4 regions of the Dorea sp. BIOML-A1 genome follow, and region 4 is predicted to be linked to each of the others. Evidence: predicted binding sites of a transcription regulator. Region 4 holds the regulator's gene; each other region holds the start of a gene.
The links. The regulator Rex, encoded in region 4, represses fermentation and respiration genes when NADH is low (regulators of the CRP and FNR family bind a similar motif). The targets are predictions, from matches to a motif close to ATTGTTAANTANTTAACAAT.

Region 1 (3,429 bases), on a different contig from region 4:
AGTATTCTATGCTAGATCGGAAATGGGAGCAGTTGATCCGGTGGGCCTGTGCTCAGGAAATGGGAGTTATGACTTATGGAACACTCGGAGGAGGCATTTTAACCGGAAAATACAGAGAACTCAAGGAATATGGTGTGGATGATAACCGAAATCGGTTTTACCCATATTTTAAAGAACCGTTGTTTTCAAAAGTAATGCTTCTTTTAAGAACAATGGATCAGATCAGTGAGGAACGAAATGTTCCATTGTCGCAGATTGCATTGAACTGGACCTTGCAGAGACCTTTTATTTCTTCTTGTATTATAGGAGCGCAGAGCCGCGATAAAATTGAAGAGAACTGCAAGGTATTTGAGTGGAAACTAAGTGATGATGAGATGCAGCTGCTGGAACAGGCTTTGAAAAAGACTATTATATAAGACTACAAAGGAAGACGAGGAGGAATAAACATTATGGAAGAGAAGCGTACCGGCTTATTTGAAAACGGTCTGATCTGGTTCGGCGCAGGGGTTTCGATCGCAGAGATCCTGACCGGAACATATCTGGCCCCGCTTGGCATGGGAAAAGGACTGGCGGCAATCATAGTAGGACACATCATTGGTTGTCTGATGCTGTTCCTGGCAGGAGTGATCGGCGGAAAAGTCAGAAAGAGTGCAATGGAGACTGTAAAGATGAGCTTTGGACAGAAGGGAAGTATCCTTTTTGCGGTCCTGAATGTGTTGCAGCTTGTCGGCTGGACTGCGATCATGATCTATGACGGGGCACTGGCAGCAGACGGTGTGATGCATACCGGCAGATGGATATGGTGTCTGGTGATAGGAGCGTTGATCATTCTGTGGATTGTGATCGGAATTACGAATCTGGGCAAGATCAATACTGTTGCGATGGCAGCATTATTTATCCTGACACTGATTCTGTGTAAGGTGATATTTACAGGAAGTGGGGTGGGAACACCGTCTGACGACAGTATGACATTTGGAGCAGCAGTAGAACTTGCGGTTGCGATGCCATTATCGTGGCTGCCACTGATCAGTGATTACACAAGAGAGGCGAAGGAGCCGGTGAAAGCAACTGCAGTCAGTGCGGTTACATATGGAATCGTAAGCTGCTGGATGTATGTGATCGGAATGGGAGCTGCTATCATTACCGGAGAGTATGACATTGCACAGATCATGTTAAAGGCAGGTCTTGGCATCCTGGGACTTCTGATCATTGTATTTTCAACAGTTACAACCACTTTCCTGGATGCATACTCTGCTGGAATCTCCAGTGAGACGGTTGTAAGCAGATGGAACGGAAAGCATGTTGCTATTGTTGTGACAGTGATTGGAACGGTCGCTGCAATTGTATATCCGATGGATAATATAACAGATTTCCTGTATCTGATCGGTTCTGTATTTGCACCGATGATCGCTATTCAGATTGCTGATTTTTTCCTGTTAAAACAAGACAAGAGCAGTCGGGCAGTATATGTGCCGAATATGATCATCTGGGTGATTGGATTCGTTGTGTACAGAATTCTTATGAATGTAGATATGCCGGTAGGAAATACATTGCCGGATATGGTGATCACGATCATTCTGTGTCTGATCGCCGGGAAATTAATACCTGAAAAAAATCAGAAAAAATAAAAAAGTAAGAAAAATGGCCGCTGTACCGGTAGTAAATAATCTGCCGTCGCAGCGGCCACTTTTTTATGATTAAAATTCATAGACAAAATCTATCAACTTTCATAAAAATACTAATTTGTCTTTTATTTAACAAAATCATATAATCAAATTATAAAGAAATGCAAACAAATACAATCATATTTTTATGGAGGTTAGTAAACTATGAAAAACAATTTTCCACACGTATTCAGCCCTCTTACGATCAGAGGTATGACACTCAAAAACCGTGTTGTAATGATGCCTATGGGAAGTGATTTCGCCGGACATGATGGGGAACTGAGCGACGAACATATCAAATATTATGAGCTGCGTGCACGTGGCGGCACAGGGCTTATCATGGTTGAAAATGTCTGTGTAAAATATCCGGAAGGATCAAACGGAACGACACAGCTGCGTCTTGACAAAGACTGTTACATTCCACGCCTTTTTACATTAACGGAAGCCTGTCACAGACAGGGGGCGCTGATGGGGATTCAGATCAATCATGCAGGTGCGTCTGCGATGAGTTCCAGAATCGGTATGCAGCCGGTATCTGCGTCACGTTTTCCGTCAAAAGCCGGTGGAGAGATTCCGCGCGGACTTTCGAAAGAGGAGATCACAAGCATTGCAAAAGATTATGGAACCGCTGCAAAGAGAGCAGTCAATGCCGGATTTGATGTTGTAGAGATCCATGCCGGACACTCTTATCTGATCAGCCAGTTCTTATCGCCTACTACAAATGACCGTACAGATGAATTTGGCGGATCTGCTGAGAACCGAGCCCGTTTCTGCCGTATGGTCATTGATGAAGTCCGTAAGGCTGTCGGACCTAGAGTTCCAATCTCTCTGCGTCTTAGTGTAGACGAGCTTGTCGAAGGTGGGAATACGGTAGAAGATTGCCTGGAATATCTGGAATACCTGAACGATGAAGTAGATATCTACGATACTTCAGCCGGATTAAATGCTTCTATCCAGTATCAGATTGATGCGAACTATCTGGAAGATGGATGGCGTTCATACATGGCGAAGGCGGTTCGTGATAAATTCGGAAAGCCGACGATCGCAATCGGAAATATCCGTGATCCTAAGATTGCCGATGACATCCTTGCCAGAGGTGATGCTGATCTGATCGGTATGGGACGTGGACTGATCGCCGATCCTGACTGGTGTAATAAAGCACAGTACGGGGATGTATGTGATATCCGTAAATGTATCTCTTGTAACGTCGGATGTGTCGGCAACCGTATCGGCGGTAACAAACCGCTTCGCTGTACGGTCAACCCGGATCTGATCAACGGAGAAGCTTATAAAAAACAGAAAGTAAATAAACCATGTAATGTCGTAGTTATAGGTGCCGGAACTGCCGGACTGGAAGCTGCATGTACAGCTGCCGAAGTTGGATGTAAAGTTACGTTACTGGAGAAAGAGAAAGAAGCAGGCGGTCTGTCGGTAGAGATCTCTAAGATTCCTGCGAAGAAGAGACTTGCGGATTTTCCGACTTATCTGAAATACCGTGCATCAAAACTTCCGAATCTGACAATCAAAACAGGAGTAGATGCAACGGTCGCTGAGATTAAAAAATACAACCCGGATCTTGTTGTAAATTCAACTGGTTCGGTACCGCTCCTTCCACCGATCGAAGGACTGCATGACAATCTTGGCAAGAAAGATGCCAGCGTGTATTCTATCAAAGATATGATCGCAGATGTTAAGAACTATCCGGAAGACATGACAGGCAAGAAGGTTGTTGTTGTCGGAGGCGGTGCGGTAGGACTTGATGTTG
Region 2 (3,429 bases), on a different contig from region 4:
ACGATATCCTGGAAGAACGTGGAATCACCTGTGTGGATGCAACGTGTCCTTTCGTGAAGAAGATTCATAAGATCGTTGCAGAAAAAAGCGCAGAGGGGTCATACATTGTGATTGTCGGAAACGGTGAGCATCCGGAGGTGCAGGGAATCCGCGGCTGGGCAGGAGAACAGGTGACGGTGGTGCAGACACCGGAAGATGCAGAACGATTTGAATTGCCGGATAAAGATCAGAAAGTATGTATCGTGGCCCAGACGACATTTAACTACAATAAATTCAAAGAATTAGTTGAAATTATTTCGAAAAAGAGGTATGATATAGTTGTTTTAAATACGATTTGCAATGCGACGAAAGAAAGGCAGACCGAAGCCCGTCAAATTGCAGCGAGAGTAGATGCTATGGTTGTGATAGGTGATAAACGTAGTTCGAATACTCAGAAGCTATTTGAAATCTGCAAAGAGGAATGTTTGAATACGTACTATATACAGACACTTGACGATTTGGATATTAATCAATTAAGGTCCGTGGAATCAGTAGGTATTACAGCAGGGGCATCCACGCCCAATAAAATAATTGAGGAGGTTCAAAATAATGTCAGAATTAACTTTTGAACAAATGTTAGAAGAGTCTTTTAAGACAATAAGAAATGGAGAGGTTGTAGATGGTACAGTCATCGACGTTAAACCTGATGAAATCATCTTGAATATAGGCTACAAAGCAGACGGTATCATTACAAGAAACGAATATACTAACGAGGCAAATGTTGATCTTACAACAGTTGTATCTGTTGGTGATCAGATGAGCGCAAAAGTCCTGAAGGTAAATGACGGAGAAGGACAGGTTCTGCTGACATACAAGAGACTTGCAGCAGAAAAAGGAAATGAAAGATTAAAAGAAGCATTCGAGAATCATGAAGTGTTAAAAGCTCCTGTAACTCAGATTCTTGGCGGTGGATTAAGCGTAGTAGTTGACGAAGCAAGAGTATTCATTCCTGCAAGCCTTGTTTCTGACACATATGAAAAAGACCTGAGCAAATATCAGGGACAGGAGATCGAGTTCGTGATCAGCGAGTTCAATCCTAGAAGAAACCGCGTGATTGGTGACAGAAGACAGCTCCTTGTTGCTGAACGTGCTGAAAAACAGAAAGAACTGTTCGCAAAGATCAGTGTAGGAGACAGAATGGAAGGAACTGTAAAGAACGTTACAGATTTCGGAGCATTCATCGATCTTGGCGGAGTAGATGGTCTGCTTCATATCTCCGAAATGTCTTGGGGACGTGTTGAGAATCCTAAGAAAGTATTCCAGGTAGGAGATAAAGTGGAAGTGATGATCAAAGATATCCATGATACAAAGATCGCACTCAGCCTGAAATTCCCGGAGACAAATCCATGGGCAAATGCAGCAGAGGATTATGCAGTAGGAACAGTGATTACAGGAAAAGTTGCAAGAATGACAGACTTCGGAGCATTCGTTGAATTAGCTCCTGGAGTAGATGCGTTACTTCATGTTTCACAGATTTCAAGAGCTCATGTTGACAAACCGTCGGATGTACTTTCAGTAGGACAGGAGATCACAGCTCAGGTCGTAGACCTGAACGAAGCTGAGAAGAAGATCAGCCTGAGCATGAAAGCGTTAGAACAGCCGGAAGAAGCTTCTGAAGAGACAGACGCTGAATAATATTGTGACAGATATACAAGGATAGAGGTGATTTCCTCTATCCTTTCTGAAGCTAAAGATAACAATGAGCCGGGATAAGTAAAAAGGCTCAATGATGTACTATCTTGGGAAACCTGCCTATGGCAGGTTTTCTGTGCGTATATGCATTTGTTAAAAATGCGACAAGATGTTCATGAAAATATACAATGGAATTAGTCACTTTCTATAGAAAATTGTCTATTTTTCCTGTATATTATATAAAGAGTAAATAGGAAGGAAGGAAAAAAGGATGGCATTGTTAACATTTAAGGGTGGAATCCACCCGGATGACGGCAAGAGCCTGGCTAAAGATAAGGCAATTGTCGAAGTAAAACCTAAGGGCGATCTGGTGTATCCTGTATCACAGCATATCGGTGCTCCGGCAAATCCTGTGGTAGCTGTTGGCGATCATGTTTTAAAAGGCCAGATGATAGCAGAAGCAGGAGGATTTGTGTCTGCTCCGATCTATGCATCTGTATCCGGAACAGTAAAGGCTATTGCACCGCATTTAAACCCGACAGGTGGAAGAGTGAACAGTATCGTGATCGAGAATGATGGCGAGTACAAAGAAGTGGAATATCCGGAAGTGACTCCGTTAGAGGATATGAGCAAAGAAGACATTCTGAATGCGATTGGAACAGCGGGAGTTGTAGGTATGGGTGGTGCAGGTTTCCCTACCAGAGTAAAGCTTTCACCGAAGGAACCGGAAAAGATTGATTATATCATTGCAAACTGTGCAGAGTGTGAGCCATATATCACCGCTGACTACAGAACAATGATCGAGACTCCGGAAAAGCTGGTCGGAGGAATGAAGATCATTCTCCGTCTGTTCGACAACGCAAAAGGAATCTTTGGCGTAGAGGACAACAAACCGGATTGTATTGAAAAATTAAAAGAACTGACGAAAGATGAACCACGTATCGAGGTGATGGCTCTGAAGACCAAGTATCCTCAGGGTGGTGAGCGTCAGCTTATCTATGCAACAACAGGACGTGCGATCAATTCTGCAATGCTTCCGGCAGATGCAGGATGCGTCGTAGACAACGTGGCTACAATGGTAAGTGTTTACCAGGCAGTAGTAGAAGGAAAGCCTTCTATGGAGCGTGTAGTGACAGTCAGTGGTGATGCGGTTGCAGAACCAGGTAACTTCCGAGTTCCGTTTGGTATGAACCAGCAGGAACTGGTAGAAGCAGCAGGAGGATTTAAGACAGAGCCTGAGAAACTCATCTCCGGTGGTCCGATGATGGGATTCTCCATGTTCTCATTAGATGTACCTGTAACAAAGACATCTTCATCAATTCTTGGATTTACCAAAGATGAAGTGGCTAAGATGGAGCCGTCTGCATGTATCAACTGCGGACGCTGTGTAGAAGCCTGTCCAAGCCGCCTGATCCCATCGAGACTGGCGGATTATGCAGAACATCATGACGAAGAGAAGTTTACAAAACATGAAGGACTCGAATGTATGGAATGTGGTTCGTGCAGTTTCGTATGTCCGGCAAAACGGCCGCTGAAACAGGCAATCGGATCTATGAGAAAGATTGCTTTAGCGAACCGTAGAAAGAAAAAATAAAACAAGAAAGAAGAAGAGGTGAACAAAAGTGAGTGAGAACAATTTGAAAATGTCATCTTCACCACATATTCGTTCCAAAGCGACTACCAGTAATATTATGATGCTGGTGGCCATCGCACTTTTGCCGGCATCTGCATTTGGTGTATGGAACTTTGGACTGCCGG
Region 3 (3,429 bases), on a different contig from region 4:
CCAAGATAATGCTGTGGCAAATAAAAATGCAATTCTTGAATAACGCACACCATAGTCCACGATCTGTGCATTTCCCGTAAACATCTGTAAAAACGGTCTCATTACGGCAATTCCCAAAATCATAAAACCGATTCCGTGAATGGTTCCGAGCAGCATTCCCTGTGTTGCTGCCCTGTCTGCCATCTCTTTATCCTGAGCTCCCAGGTAAAATGAGATGACCGCATTGATTCCGATTCCAAATCCGATCATCACAGCATTGACTAGATTCTGCACTGGATACACCAGTGATAATGCCGTCATGGCATCTTCGCTGATCCTGGCGATGAAGAAGCTGTCCACAATATTGTAAAGTGAACTCACCATCATAGAAAGCACCATCGGCAGTGCCATTGACAATATCAGTTTTAACACCGGCTGTTCTTTCATATATGTCTGATCCATATAATTTCCCCTTTCTTTTTCCACATACATAACATATCAATTTTATTATGGATTTTATGATTTCTATGCACTAAAAAAGCCACATGACCGAACGCATCAGTCATGTGGCGAAAAATAGATTGCTCCAGAAAAATCCACACATGTTTTAGAGGGACATTATAGCATTATCTTTTGATGAATGTCAACCACTGATCCCGTGAGTTTTTAACAAATCTTATTCCTCTAAAATGAAATGCTTTCCAAAACGGACGGATGTGACTTTATCCTTCTCCCGTTCTTGGAAAGCATTTCCTGTTAGATTATGTATTTGGATTATATATTATTCTCCGAGGAAATATTTACCGTATGCATCTGCTGCTTTGATTGCTGCACATACAGTCTCCGGTGTTACCTCGAATGGCATATTGTGAAGCGTGTCGTTCTCTGCACAGGCTGCCGTTGCAACTGCCATCAGCTTCTCATCTGTTACTTCTGTGATTCCCAGTTCTTTTAATGTCACAGGCAGTCCCAGTTCGATACACCAATCGATGATATCTTCCAGTTCTTCTGCCGGAATGTTCTCCAGTACCAGCTGTGTAATCGTTCCAAATGCGACTTTCTCGCCATGATACATGTGATGGCACTCATCCAGTACGGTAAATCCATTATGAATTGCGTGCGCTCCTGCAAGTCCGCCACTCTCAAATCCGATACCACTCAGCAATGTATTGGCTTCGATGACTTTTTCTACAGCCGGTGTACATGCTCCTGCTTCCAAAGCAAGTTTTGCCTTTACTCCTTCTGCCATCAGCGTATCAAAACAGAGTTTTGCAAGTGCGATTGCTGCCTGTGTGACCTGTCCACCCGCACATGTCGTTGCTCCGCTTACCTGACAGGCTCTTGCTTCAAAATATGTTGCCAGCGCATCACCCATTCCGGAAACGGTAAGTCTTACCGGTGATTTTGCAATGATCTCAGTATCCATCAGAACCATGTCCGGGTTGGCCGGAAGGAATAAGTACTCTTCGAATACACCAGCATCTGTATAAATAACAGACAGTGCGCTGCAAGGTGCATCTGTTGAGGCGATCGTCGGACAGATCAGAACCGGTGCTTCTTTATAATAAGCAACTGCCTTGGCCGTGTCCAGGATCTTACCACCGCCGATACCGATCACGACATCACAGCCCTTCTCATTCATGATGTCTACCAGTCGGTTGATCTCATTCTTACTGCATTCTCTGTTGAAATACTCGTACACAGGTGTGATCTCGTATCCTTCAAATCCGGTATTTACAACGTCCCCGATACGTTTATATCCTGATTCTGTGATCAGTACAAGTGCTTTTTTGCCATACTTCTGAGCATATTCACCCAGCTTCTTCAGCTCACCTGCACCCTGTACATATTTACTTGGACTACATAAAATCTTTGCCATGCTATTACCCTCCTGTAATCTTCACGTTTTATATGTTATTTTATTAACAATCTGGTTTTATTGTATGCTATCGATACAGTTGTGTCAATAAAACAGGAGGAAAACATTTACTTTTCTTAGTGTCATATCACTATACCCTGACAGTGATCTATCTCATGCTGAATAATCTGTGCCGTCCATCCGGTATATTTCTGTCTCTGCTTTTTGAAATTCATGTCCTGATATTCTACTTCAATCTCCTGATATCGAGTGCATTTTCTCACACCGGTAAGGGAAAGGCAGCCTTCTTCCGTCTCATATTTTCCGAAACGTTTTACAATCTTCGGATTGAACATTGCCATATTCATGAATCCCATATTAACGGCTATGATACATTTCTTCACTCCGATCATATTCGCTGCCATGCCGACACAGCCTTCCTCGTGCGCTTTCAATGTATCTAACAAATCCACTGCAACCTGCTTGTCCGCCTCTGTTGCCGGCTCGGATCTCTGGTTCAGGAAAAATATGTCTTTCATAATCGGTCTTATCATGCTTTGTTACTCTCTTTCGTATGCGTTTTCATATAATTATAAAATTCTTGGTGCAGCCGCTGGAATTCTTCCGGTGCATGCATCGCATGTCGGTAAAGAAATCTGTTGCCAAATTCACTCTGATATACTCTGCTTAGAACCCCTGCCAGCATTCCTGTCGGCATATCTTTGATCATATAGAGCTTTGCAGGGCACAACATTCCCTTCTGGGCGATCCACTTCAGGTTCTTTTTCATCCGATAAGCTGTCAGCGTCATCAATTTTTCATTTGCACAGATTTTTTCCGGATGCCTGCTCTGGTAATAAGCATCTGCCAGCGGAATGATCACGCCAAGATGTGAGATCTGCCAGTGATGCATTTCCGGAACGATCTGATATGGAATGTGGCTTTTTCTAAATATGTATGCCAGTGCTTCTTCCCTGCTGCTCTTTCTTCCTCCGATCTCACCGAATGTTGTCGGCTGGATTGCTCTTGGCAGAAGCTGTGCATCCAGAATCCCACCTTCGATACAGCCGCCCGCTCCCGGAAATGCCGGAAGGATCCTGCCTTTTCCGCAGATTTTCTCCCATCTGCCATATGGTTTGATCGTATTAATCATCGTGACAATATTCGGACTTTTATTCTTACTGATATCTTCCAGTGCTTCTTCTACTTGATTCTCACGTACGGTCAGGAAAATAAACTGGTAGCGGTCATCCGGTTTTAACTCACTGATCGTCTTAACCTCAACTTTATGCGTTCTTGTCTTGCCTCTGTACCATAGACCGTGTCCCTGTAATTCTTTTAACCGCTGCCCTCTTGCTAAGACTGTTACATCCAGTCCCGCTTTGGCGAATCTGGATGCGTAGAAGCTTCCGATGACTCCAGCGCCGTAGATTAGGATCCGCATGGTGTATTCCTCCTTGGTGTATATTCGTATGTTCTGTATGGTTTCTTGTATTCTTTGATATATATATCTTCTGTTATAGCATCTGTTGTAATTCTAACACCCGGACTTTTGGATTTCAACATTGTTCCCGTTTATGGTACCACTGATT
Region 4 (3,429 bases):
ACTGCGACATGTTCACCACGTTTGATCTCGAGATTAACGTCTGTAAAAAGTTCCTGTCCGGGGAAAGATTTGCTTAAATGTTCAATAGTCAGAACATCATTGCCGCTTACACAGGATGGTTCCAGTTTCAGATGTATATCTGTATTAACTTCTATCGGTTTTTCGATGGTCTGCATCTTTTCCAACATCTTTTCGCGGCTTTCGGCACGTTTGATGGATTTTTCGCGGTTGAAAGAACGAAGCTTTTCGATAACCGCTTCCTGATGCTTGATTTCCTGCTGCTGGTTAAGATATTCCTTCAGGCGTATGTCGCGAAGCTGCTGCTTCTTTGCTGCATAGTCGCTGTAATTTCCCATATAAGTACGAAGTTCTCCAAGCTCGATTTCAAGAACTTTAGTGACAACTTTGTTCAAAAAATAACGGTCATGAGACACGATCAGCACAGCTCCCTGATAGTTTAGAAGATAGGATTCAAGCCATGCAATTGAATTCAGATCCAGATGGTTGGTTGGCTCATCAAGAAGCAAAATGTCTGGTTTCGTTAACAGAAGCTTGCCGAGAGATACACGGGTTTTCTGTCCTCCGGAGAGAGTGTCGACGGGTTTGGTGAAATCATTTTCCGTAAATCCAAGTCCCTTTAACACACCGGTGATCTCACTTTCGCAAGAATAGCCGTTCTCACGTTCGAAAGCGGCCGTAAGGCGGTTGTAAGTTTCCAGACGGTCGTTCAGGGCGTCGCCGGAGAGATGCTTAAGTTCCATCTCGATCTCGCGGATACGGCGCTCCATAGCGATTATATCGGCCTTTGCGGTGCGGACTTCTTCATAGATCGTATTACCGCTTTGCATCTCTTGATGCTGGGCAAGATAGCCAAGTGTCTTACCTTTTGTCAGGATGACGTTGCCGTCATCCGGGGCTGATTCGCCTACAATCATTTTGAGCAGAGTGGACTTACCGGCACCGTTCGGTCCGACAAGAGCTGCTTTTTCGTGATCTTCTATATGGAAGGATCCATCTCTGACGATGAGGTGTTCACCGAAAGATTTCTGGATCCCGTGACATGCTAATATCATATATTTCCTCCTGAGTTATGGATAATTGATACGTTGGTATTCTCAAAATGCATTTACACATGCTACTTTATTATAACGGAAATTGCATAAAATTCAACAATAGTTTGACAATAATCTTTCAATTTTATATAATTATTTTAGACTATGATTGGAAGGGTGAAAACATTGGAAGAAAGAGAGATTTCTCGTGCGGTCATAAGAAGATTGCCGAGGTATTACAGATATTTGGGCGAACTGTTGGAAAATGGTGTAGAGCGGATTTCTTCGAACGATCTGAGTAAGCGGATGAAAGTAACAGCATCCCAGATCCGTCAGGATCTTAATAATTTCGGAGGATTCGGACAACAGGGATACGGTTATAATGTTAAGTATTTATACACAGAGATTGGAAAGATATTAGGATTGGAAGAAGACCACAATATTATTATCATTGGTGCAGGTAATCTTGGGCAGGCACTGGCTAATTATGCAGCCTTCGAGAACCGTGGATTCATTCTGAAAGGAATCTTTGATGTGAATCCAAGACTTCAGGGAGTATCCATCCGTGGAGTTCCGATCCGTATGATGGATGATCTTAAAACGTTCGTTCAGAATAATGAGATTGATATTGCAGTTCTGACGATTCCGAAAGAGAAAGCAATTGAAGTTGCGAATATGCTGGTTGAGAACGGAGTACGTGCGATCTGGAACTTTGCACATACAGATTTGAACCTTCCGGATAATGTTGTTGTTGAGAATGTGCATCTGTCAGAAAGTCTGATGCAGTTGTCATACAATATCAGTCGTTACAAAGAGGACCATAAATAAACTATAATACAAGAAAGCGTGTAGGAGTAGTCTGGAATACGGACATATTTTTACACGTTCTTTTGTTGCAGAGATATATCTGATGGGAGATGAATGAATATATGAAACTTCTGGTTAATGCTGCGCAGATGAAGGCTGCCGATCAGTACACGATTCAGGAACTGGGCATTGCATCACTGGAATTAATGGAGCGTGCAGCAAATGCCTGTGTACAGACGATGCAAAGTGAGAATCTGGATCTTTCTTCTGTCTGTGTGGTATGTGGATCAGGGAATAATGGTGGAGATGGATTTGCCATCGCCAGGATCTTGAAGAATATGGGGTGTTCTGTGGATACTTATCTGGTCGGCAATCCAGAGCATTGTACACCGGAGACACGGGAACAGATAAGACGTCTTAAAGAATGTGGTGGTAAGATCACGGAAGATATCCCGCAGGATAACAGCTACAGCATAGTGATAGACGCCGTGTTCGGAGTCGGACTGAGCCGTAAGATTGAAGGTACATATCGTCAGGTGATTGAACGTATGAATCAGATGCAGGGTACAAAATTTGCAGTAGATATCCCATCAGGACTTTCAGCCTCTACGGGATGTGTGCTTGGTTGTGCATTCCACGCAGATGATACAGTGACATTCGAGGTGAAAAAGATCGGCCTTGAGCTGGCGCAGGGCAGAGCATATGCAGGAAGAGTGACAGTAGCAGAGATTGGCATTTCGCATGAGCCGTTATTACAGGATGCAGATGTGATCCATTCTTTTGGAAGAGAAGAATATCGTAGAATGCTTCCGGAAAGACCGGAAGATTCTAATAAGGGAAGTTATGGAAGGCTTCTTGTGATCGCTGGAAGTAAGGGTATGGCAGGTGCAGCATATTTGAATGCTCATGCGGCTTATATGACAGGAGCCGGGCTTGTCAGAATCTATACACCAAAGGACAACCGCGAGATATTGCAGACACTTCTGCCGGAAGCAATCATAACGGCTTATGATGAATTTAATAAAGAAGAAGTACTAAAGCTTCTTAAGTGGGCAGACGGTGTGTGTATTGGTTCCGGCATTGGAAGAAGTACAACATCGGAGAAGTTATTGCGGACGGTTATAGAGTACGTGGATGTTCCATGCCTGATCGATGCAGACGGGTTAAATCTTCTGTCAGATAACAAAGATCTTCTTGATCGGCTGGCAGACCGGAAGTTCATATTTACGCCGCATATGAAAGAGATGTCTAGACTTACAGGCATCCCTGTGGAAGATCTTAGAGAAGACCGGATACAGATCCTGAAGAAATTCGCTGACGGATATCAGGTAACCTGTGTATTAAAAGATTCCAGAACACTGATCGCAGATAAGGCAAATGAAATCTGCCTGAATCTTACCGGGAACAGTGCGATGGCAAAAGCCGGTTCGGGAGATGTGCTGGCCGGTGTGATCGCAGGCTTTATGGTGCAGGAAAAAGATACGAAAAAAGCAGCCAGATTAGGTACATATGTACATGGTTTGGCCGGTGACCTTGCAAAATTTGAAAAAGGCGTATATAGTGTAATGGC

Region 1: the regulator Rex is predicted to act here: its motif matches at 1,743-1,762, upstream of GT508_RS11230 (oxidoreductase).
Region 2: the regulator Rex is predicted to act here: its motif matches at 1,821-1,840, upstream of rsxC (electron transport complex subunit RsxC).
Region 3: the regulator Rex is predicted to act here: its motif matches at 1,890-1,909, upstream of GT508_RS04275 (glycerol dehydrogenase).

What each region holds. Positions count from the first base shown of each region.
Region 1 is NZ_WWSA01000029.1:27,195-30,623, reverse strand. It holds gene GT508_RS11240 (aldo/keto reductase) at 1-416, shown strand, start outside; gene cytX (putative hydroxymethylpyrimidine transporter CytX) at 450-1,628, shown strand; gene GT508_RS11230 (oxidoreductase) at 1,830-3,429, shown strand, end outside.
Region 2 is NZ_WWSA01000029.1:4,560-7,988, reverse strand. It holds gene ispH (4-hydroxy-3-methylbut-2-enyl diphosphate reductase) at 1-608, shown strand, start outside; gene rpsA (30S ribosomal protein S1) at 589-1,674, shown strand; gene rsxC (electron transport complex subunit RsxC) at 1,943-3,265, shown strand; gene GT508_RS11130 (RnfABCDGE type electron transport complex subunit D) at 3,315-3,429, shown strand, end outside.
Region 3 is NZ_WWSA01000006.1:54,136-57,564, reverse strand. It holds gene GT508_RS04280 (MATE family efflux transporter) at 1-441, opposite strand, end outside; gene GT508_RS04275 (glycerol dehydrogenase) at 761-1,858, opposite strand; gene GT508_RS04270 (peptide deformylase) at 1,981-2,391, opposite strand; gene GT508_RS04265 (ketopantoate reductase family protein) at 2,388-3,311, opposite strand.
Region 4 is NZ_WWSA01000005.1:13,785-17,213, forward strand. It holds gene abc-f (ribosomal protection-like ABC-F family protein) at 1-1,073, opposite strand, end outside; gene GT508_RS03405 (redox-sensing transcriptional repressor Rex) at 1,239-1,880, shown strand; gene GT508_RS03410 (NAD(P)H-hydrate dehydratase) at 1,982-3,429, shown strand, end outside.